Regions from separate parts of the Viridibacillus sp. d25.2 genome, predicted to be linked through region 4. Evidence: riboswitches for the same ligand, from Rfam matches in the RefSeq annotation. Region 4 holds a riboswitch; each other region holds the start of a gene.
The links. Region 4 has a riboswitch for cobalamin ahead of ACZLO7_RS12325 (FecCD family ABC transporter permease). Riboswitches for the same ligand answer to the same signal wherever they lie in the genome.

Region 1 (2,208 bases), 630 kb from region 4:
AAAAAATAATTTAATCATTTCTTCAGATGATTTATCAGATAATGTAAATTTTCCATCATCCTCAAGTCTTTCTCCTCTTTTTTCAATCAATCTACATTTAGAATAATTAGGATCTTCTTTATTTAACCAATAAAACTCATCTAAAACAGAAGCATTTTCAATTTCTAAAGATGGGATTGAACGAAATAAATCCCATAAGCATTCAAAATGATCTTCCATTTCTCGACCACCACGAATAATAAAACCTCTTGTCGGATTTAGAATACCATCAAGACTACCTCCTGAGATATCTAACTCTTCGAGAATATGAATATTTTCTCCTTTCATTTGGCCATCACGAATTAAAAAACATGCGGCTGAAAGTGAGGCTAGCCCCGAACCAATAAGATACGCTGACTTCTCATCAACACCCTTAGGTTTTTTAGGACGTGCGAAAGCTTCATAATTACCATTACTGTAATACATAATACCGCCTCCATAAATTATTATTCCGATATAGAATACCATAAATTTACATGATAACGGTAAGATAGGGAAAGAATTAACAAAATATTCAATTTTAAAGTTAAACTGTAGATATACATATCCATCTCATTTGACATAACAATTCATTGCATTTTTATTAAATTATTTATCGATATCTTTTAGTAGGGGGATTTACAGCCAGCAACGGTATGTGTAACTGCAACAAAACGTGCTAATTTGTTGTAAATCTTTTGAATAAAATTAAGACTTAAAATTGATATAGCTTTAAGTTGTAATAACGAATATACTTTATATTAGGAAAACTTTTTTATTTTGCACAAAAAATTACATATAGTATTGGAATAGGTGTGTTCGTTTATAACGAATACTTAATAGGGAAGTCGGTGGAAATCCGACATGGTCCCGCCGCTGTAAGGGTGAGTCTCATGCAAGTTAGTCACTGGATAATATCCGGGAAGACGCATGGAGGCGATGAACCTAAGTCAGAAGACCTGCCTGTTCTAAAAATGCTGATAAACCTACGGGAGATAGGGAGGTGTTAGAGTGCTAGGAGACAAATTTGTTCTGAAACTATAAGCATTGCTGACCTTTTTTATCGGGTTAGGAATGCTTTTTTGCATGCCAATATTTTATGCGTAGTAAAATTTTATAATTGAAGGTGAGAAAAGACATGTTATTCAAACGATCAAAACTATTAAGCCTTTTCTTTGTACTATTATTATTGTCCGTAATGGGTTGCAGCAATACTCCTAAGGGTTCAGAAAATACTTCACCTAAAGATAATGAGAAAGTTGTTACATTTTCTATGACCGGAGATATAGGCGATTTAAATCCACATACATATTTTCCAAATGAGTTTTTTTCACAGGCAATGGTATATGAGTCACTTGTGAATTACGGGAAGGGTGGGGAAATTCAACCTTGGTTAGCAAAGAGCTGGGATATTTCAAAAGACGGCAAAGAATATGTATTTCATCTGAGAAAAGATGTAGCGTTTTCTGATGGCTCGAAATTTAATGCGGCAATCGTTAAGAAGAATTTTGATACGATTTTAAATAATCATAAACAACATGAATGGGTAGAGTTAATTAACCAAATCAAAGATACAGCAGTAGTGGATGAATACACTTTTAAGCTTACTTTGAACAATTCTTATTATCCAACTTTACAAGAATTAACATACATAAGACCTTTAAGATTTGTTGGAGAAGCTGCTTTTCCTGACAGCCAAGATACATTTAAGGATGGTCTTAAATCTCAAATTGGTACAGGCCCATGGGTACTTAGCGAATATAAGAAAAATGAATATGCAGTATTCGATAGAAATGAAAAGTACTGGGGTACTAAACCAAAAGTAGATAAGGTTGTTGTTAAAGTCATTACTGACGGAGAATCTAGAGTATTAGCATTTGAGAAAAATGAACTTGATTTTATTTTTGGTAATGGGGTCATAAGTCAAGATTCATTTCAATTTTTAAAGGATACAGGGAAATATGAAACTAAGTTGTCAGATCCTACAGCTACAAGAACGCTGCTTTTTAACACAAATAAAGAGGCAACTAAAGACCATAAAGTACGTTTAGCGCTTAACTATGCATTTGATAAACAGGCTGTTATCGATAATATTTTTTATGGTCTGGAAAAAAAAGCAGATACATTGTTCCCGCCTGTATTGGATTACACAAAAATTGACATAGATCCATATGAGCATGACACAGCAAA
Region 2 (2,208 bases), 1.8 Mb from region 4:
ATGGCACGCCAGTTTCTAACTGACTACGCATAATGCGTTTCATAATATCAATTGCTGGTACTGCTTCACGTGTTAATTTTGGGTTCGCTAAGCAAGATTCATATTTTTCACGGAATGATCCTTGTCCGCGTTTTTCGTCATAATAATCTTCTAGATTAAAGCCCATTACTTCACGGATTTCATGAGGGTCAAATAAATGCCAATCTTCACGTGCTTCAACAGCTTCCATGAAGATATCTGGTAAGCTAACACCTGTGAAAATATCATGTGCGCGCATACGCTCATCCCCGTTATTTAATTTCAAATCAAGGAATGGGAAAATATCTTTATGCCAAATATCCAGGTAAATCGCAATCGCACCTTGACGTTGACCTAGTTGATCTACTGATACTGCTGTATTATTTAATTGTTTAATCCAAGGAACAACTCCGCTTGATGCACCTTTGAAGCCACGAATAGATGAGCCACGGCTACGTACTTTCCCCATATAAACACCGATACCACCGCCAAATTTCGAAAGTGTCGCAACATCAGTGTTTGAATCATAAATACTTTGTAAACTATCATCAACTGTATCGATAAAGCAACTTGATAATTGACCATGTGTTTTACCAGCATTTGATAATGTAGGCGTTGCAGTTGTCATATATAAATTACTCATCGCCCAATAAGATTCTTTAATTTTTGCTAGACGATCTGTTTTTTCATTTTGCATAAGTGTCATTGCAATAATCATCCAACGCTCTTGTGGCAATTCAATTGGTGTTTTGTTATAGTCACATGTTACATAACGGTCTAACAACGTTTTTAAGCCGATATATGTAAAAATTTCATCTCGTTTAGGTTCAAGCATTAAGCCGATCTCATCAAGCTCCTGTTTTGTATATGAATCCGTTAAAGTTGGATCATATAAACCTTTTTCAACAAGCTTTTCAACTTGTTTAGCAAATGCTGTGTATACTTGTCCAACTTCTAGCTGACGTACCACAGACGCTTCTCTATAAACGCCCGCTAATAATAAACGAGCTGCAACGAAAGTCCAATAAGTATCCTCTTCATCTAAATAACTTAATGCTTCTAGGCTCATCGCCTTTGTCCATTCAGCATCAGTACCTTCTGGATTCTTTTCTTCCCAACGTTCAGCTTTTCGAATTAACAAACTGATTTCTTCTCTTCCGAACTCTTCCTCTAAGCGAGATAATAATGTTGCTCTTTCATATGTCATTAATTGGACCATTTTGTCGTCTCCTTTTTTACAAATATAAAAAGCGATGAATCTGCCTTCTTCGGCAGAGCCATCGCTCTAAGTTTTAAAATTGGAAACAGTTGAAATCACAACAAAAAAGTACTTTTGAAATCAAAAGTAATTTGTTCAATGCAAAGTCTCTCGCTTCCACTTCTCAACCCCCGAAGAAAGTGTCGTCATGCGAAAAAGGCAGGTCTACTGGCTCATGCATCATCCGACTGTCATCCTTCCCAAGCATTGCTCAGTGGTTAATTAACAGTCGTCCGCATTCACAGTTGCGGGGACAGCTTCGGTTTCTATACCGAATTCCCTTTTAAACCGTATATGGTACCTTTTTTCGCTCACATACTATATCTTGTGTTCTATCGATTAATCTAATCTAACATATTGTGTTCCTATCATACAAGTAGAAAATCTTAATTAAAGTAAATGAAAGCAAAAGACCTACAAAAAATGTTTTAAAATTTCCTATATAAACTATTTTGATTTTACAAAGCAGGAAAAAGGAATTGTTTTTATATAATAGAATATTAAAAAGCTACCCAAAATCGTTTTTTGGGTAGCCGAAGTTCTATTTTCAAAGAAATTAATCGTCTTCGTAATCTTTTTCGAAGTCTAGAATGGCACCAGTCATAGCATCAATTTCTAATTCGTATTCATACATACCATCTTTTACTTCAATTTCATAAACGCCATCTTCTTCATCTAATTCTATTTTAGTAATTGTACCTTTTGCTTTTGTTAAAGCAATTTGGGAAGCTTTTTGCTCCCCGATGAAAGATGATGTTGTATTTGGTGCTTTTGTAATTCTTTCTTTATCTGTAACCGTAGCTTTTCCAGTTACTGCATCTACATCGATTTCATATTCATATTCATTTGTTAGAATTTCAAATTCATATACGCCGTCTTCTTGATCATATTTTGCTTTTTTCACAGTACCATCAACACTTTGTAAAGCAATT
Region 3 (2,208 bases), 130 kb from region 4:
AGTGTCTTTCACAGTTAAAGAAAATAACATCAGAAAAAAGGTAAATGCCATTTTTTCGATAGGATGAATATGCTTCCAACGATTCATATAAGCATATTTATCAATAAGGATCATCTTTAATTTGACTCTCTTTGTTATTGCCATTATTCTTGCGTTTGTGTTTACCTCGTGTTAAGCCAATAAAGTAACCGATAAATCCAGCACCAATGGCTGCTTGAAGACAGAATAATAAACTTTCAATTTCCCCACTTGGAGGTTCCCAAATACTTGAAAACCAAGGCTCATATGAAGCATTTATCTCGCCAATAGCTGCTTCAGCTTCACCATCAGCTCCTCCAAATTCAGCTCCCTTTTGTATGAATAGCGGGAAAATAGCAAGAATGATAACGATTGCGATTAGTATTAAATTCTTTTTCATCGTTGTTCAGCTCCTTTCGAGAAGACACGAAGCGCTTTTAGCTCAGAAACATTGTATTTTTTCAAGAAGTTCATAATAATAACAGTTAAAATACCTTCAGAAATAGCTAAAGGAACTTGAGTCAAAGCGAAAATACTACTGAATTTCGTGAACGACGCAAAGAATCCACCAACTTCAGAAGGGAATGCAAGTGCTAATTGAATAGAAGTGACAATATAAGTACCAAGATCACCCAAAGCAGCAGCTAAAAATACAGCAAATGCAAAAGATAATCCAGCTTTAGTTGCCCCTTTATAAATACCGTATGCAATTAGTGGACCAACTACAGCCATAGAAAATGCATTGGCGCCTAAAGTTGTTAAGCCGCCATGTGCTAATAAAAGTGATTGGAATAATAGAACGATAAAACCTACAATACTCATTGCAAATGGACCAAATAAAACAGTTCCTAAACCAACCCCAGTAGGGTGAGAACAACTACCCGTTACAGATGGGATTTTTAGTGCGGATAATACAAAAGCAAATGCCCCTGATAGACCGAGCATCATTTTTGTATCTGGATTTTCTTTTATTGTTTTACGAATTGAACGAAATCCAATGATCAAAAACGGAATCGTTACCGCCCACCAGAAGATAGCCCATTCAACAGGTAAGAATCCCTCCATAATGTGCATGGCAAATGCTTGCTTTGGAACAATCATGACAAATACTAAAAAGTAAATCATTTTCAAATTAAAGATTGATTTTAGCTTATTCATATTAATCTCCCTTTTGTGTATGTATTTTAACAGGCGACTTATTAGTTAAAAAATAACACCTCCTATGAAATACCTCTCTGGATAGGGCATACAGGCATTTTGTCATTAAAAAAGCACCTCTTTCATAGAAAGAAGTGCGTGAAGGAATAGTCATCAGTAAATAAGACTTACTCACTTTCACACCCATCCTCGTAGGTTGAAACATTTCCTCACTTCATGGCAGGTCTCCTGGCTTAGAATCATCATTTTACTACTACCTTCCCATCATTAGACAGTGACATAACGTAGCAAAACTCCTCAACACAGTGGCGGGACCGCGCCGGATTAATACCGACTTCCCTTTTAAGTTAAACGCTAATTTAACACCATGAAGTTTATTGAATTATTAGATTTCAGAATATAGTGTATCATGAGAATTTTCTTTCTACTAGATTTTTTTTTGAAAAACTAAAATGAGGTAGAAACAAAGCAGAAGCTGTTTTTAACAACAATATTTTGTTGGAAATGATTATTTAATATTATGTCAAGATATTAATTTTTAAAAATCTATTTGAATCTAACAAAATTTAGTATATGATAAATACAGATTTAGAATTTACTGAATAATACAATTGAATAGCAAATTTAAAAGTGCCAACATGTATAGAACATAGAGTATGTTGGATAATAGGGAAATCGGTTAGAATCCGATGCAGCCCCCGCTACTGTAACGCTGATGAAATGATAATACTCACTGGTTAAATACTGGGAAGAGATCAAAGTAAAGTGACGCGTAAGCCAGGAAACCTGCTTTTATAATTATGAACGATACTTTTCGGAGGGAAAGGTGAAGGCTACAGCAGATGACGCTTATTTATTATTTTGTGTTGTCTGAATAATCTAGTTTTTAAACCTTGATTCCTTGAATTAAGGTTTTTTTATTTGTCAAAATAGTTAACTAGCTGCCAATTTACCCTATTTCCATAGTTTTTTCATAAAAAAAGATGAACATCATTTGGGAGGATCACTATGACAACTTGGAATTTAGAAAGT
Region 4 (2,208 bases):
TAATACCTACTATGCACAAAAGATTTCTGAAGCACTTGATACGAAGATAGAAAGCGGTGAGCTAATCCAATCTCTGAAAATCAAAAATGGGAAGACTTTTTTTTATTCGGATTCACAACTCAAAACAATTAGTATCTTTTACTTTGAAGATGGAGTACTTCATTATAACGGAAGCATGAATTATGAAGTTTGGAAGTGGAAGGACCACGAGGGTGATCCAATAGAGTGGATTTATCATGAATTAGAAAATGGTGAGAGTATCATATGGGGGATATCACTTTCAGATGAATCTATAAAAATAAACAAGAATGTAAGAATACAAGATTATATTCAAATAGATAATGGAGTAAACCTTTTTTTTACTAAAAACACACAAGCACTTCAATTACCTGTCGAAGTGAAATTAGAAAACAATCAAACTGAATAAAGAGAAGGCGTTTATACATTCATAGATAAATGAATAAACGCCTGTTTAGCTTGTTAATCATTTTACTGAAATATGTATTTAAAGTAGCATTGTATACTCTCACTAATTGTATTAAGTTTCTTTAATCTGTTGTACCAAGCAAATATAGAAAAAAACTAAATCCATAAAGAAGAATGGCAATTGTAGCTATTATATACATTATTATCTCGTAGAAAGTAAGCTTTCTTTCCCACCTAGTCTTCTTTAGTTGTCTAGAGTAAGCGATTGTTGATAGGAACAATAGTAATATTGCTAATTCTTTAATGTTTACTATTAGTTCATTCATAAGGAATTCGTGCCCCTTTTCTCCTCAATTGTTTTATTTTATACGTTTGATGAAATTGAAAGTAGTACCTATGTTTATGACCAGACTTTTAGTTATTTGAATATTTCTTCAGATTAGCTAGAATTTATATAATTCTATCAAATACTTTTATATACAATTTAATATGTTAAAAAAACAGAATAATATTTTACTTGTAAAAATATTCTAACTATACTACCATAATATTTGAGTTGCAAATTTAATAATTATGCCACTGGGTGCCTTTGTGTAAGCAAAGGGTAACAGGGAATCGGGTGTAAATCCCGAGTGGTCGCGCCACTGTAACCAAGGAGTTCTCTTTCATGATGTCACTTGATTGTATCAATCAGGGAAGACGAAAGAAGATGATGATATGGAAGCCAGGAGACCTACCTAGTGTGTTCCACCAAATTACCTTCGCTGAGAGGAGAGGTGTTCGAGAGATTAAAAGACTAATTTATTGTACTACTGCTATGTCTTTAAACCGATACTCGTAGTCCTATTCTTTGTCACAAGGAATAGGGCTTTTTTGTATTTTTTGGAGGAGGATTTTTTTATTGGAACAAGTATTGCCAGTTCACTCGTTGAAAAAAGGAAATAAAGATAATATTACGGACGAGCAGTTGAATGAGAGAAAGGCAAAGCGTCGTTTTCTATTGTTGTTACTTCTGCTTTTTTGTGCCCTTGTATTATCTGTTACATTTGCCCTGACTCTAGGACCAGTTAAGATGTCACCTATAACTGTTTGGAAAATCGCTCTATCTCACCTTCCTATTTTCGGTGATTACATAGATGTAAAATGGACCCAAGCACAAGAAAGAATTATTTGGGACATTCGTTTACCTCGAGTCTTACTTGGTGCTATAGTAGGCGCTGGATTATCTGTAGTTGGTGTAGTTATTCAAGCTTTAGTACGGAATTCACTTGCAGATCCTTATATTCTTGGCATATCTTCTGGTTCATCAGTTGCGGCAACGCTCGTTATCCTATTTGGGACGCTACCAGTTTTTGGTCAATACGCGCTATCTTTAGGTGCATTTACTGGTGCTATTATCGCAATGGTAGCCGTATATTTTTTAGCTCAAGTAGGCGGGAGAATTGAAACGACTAGACTCTTACTAGCAGGTGTGGCTATTTCGATGATTATGTCGGCTGTAACGAATTTCATTGTTACGCTCGCTCCAAAAGAATCCGGAATTCGCGGTGCAATGTTTTGGATGATGGGTAGTTTAGCAGGAGCCAAATGGGAGTATATAATGATTCCAACAGTTGTCGTATTTGTTGGTACAATTTATCTGCTGTTCAATGCCCACTCATTAAATATTTTATTAATGGGAGAAGAAGCAGCCGCAACACTTGGCGTAAATATTGACTCTTTTCGAAAAATACTAATAATTGTGTCGTCACTTCTTACTGGTACTGTTGTAGCTGTAAGTGG

Region 1: another riboswitch for cobalamin. It lies ahead of nikA (nickel ABC transporter substrate-binding protein); the one in region 4 lies ahead of ACZLO7_RS12325 (FecCD family ABC transporter permease).
Region 2: another riboswitch for cobalamin. It lies ahead of ACZLO7_RS20790 (ribonucleoside-diphosphate reductase subunit alpha); the one in region 4 lies ahead of ACZLO7_RS12325 (FecCD family ABC transporter permease).
Region 3: another riboswitch for cobalamin. It lies ahead of ACZLO7_RS12915 (energy-coupling factor ABC transporter permease); the one in region 4 lies ahead of ACZLO7_RS12325 (FecCD family ABC transporter permease).

What each region holds. Positions count from the first base shown of each region.
Region 1 is NZ_CM196652.1:3,083,395-3,085,602, reverse strand. Features, by position in the region: gene ACZLO7_RS15190 (oleate hydratase) at 1-465, opposite strand, end outside; cobalamin riboswitch at 813-999, shown strand; gene nikA (nickel ABC transporter substrate-binding protein) at 1,157-2,208, shown strand, end outside.
Region 2 is NZ_CM196652.1:4,252,183-4,254,390, forward strand. Features, by position in the region: gene ACZLO7_RS20790 (ribonucleoside-diphosphate reductase subunit alpha) at 1-1,261, opposite strand, end outside; cobalamin riboswitch at 1,418-1,596, opposite strand; gene ACZLO7_RS20795 (PepSY domain-containing protein) at 1,833-2,208, opposite strand, start outside.
Region 3 is NZ_CM196652.1:2,587,381-2,589,588, reverse strand. Features, by position in the region: gene cbiQ (cobalt ECF transporter T component CbiQ) at 1-114, opposite strand, end outside; gene ACZLO7_RS12920 (energy-coupling factor ABC transporter substrate-binding protein) at 101-418, opposite strand; gene ACZLO7_RS12915 (energy-coupling factor ABC transporter permease) at 415-1,176, opposite strand; cobalamin riboswitch at 1,378-1,561, opposite strand; cobalamin riboswitch at 1,788-1,984, shown strand; gene ACZLO7_RS12910 ((2Fe-2S) ferredoxin domain-containing protein) at 2,185-2,208, shown strand, end outside.
Region 4 is NZ_CM196652.1:2,454,828-2,457,035, forward strand. Features, by position in the region: gene ACZLO7_RS12315 (hypothetical protein) at 1-427, shown strand, start outside; gene ACZLO7_RS12320 (hypothetical protein) at 549-752, opposite strand; cobalamin riboswitch at 991-1,181, shown strand; gene ACZLO7_RS12325 (FecCD family ABC transporter permease) at 1,379-2,208, shown strand, end outside.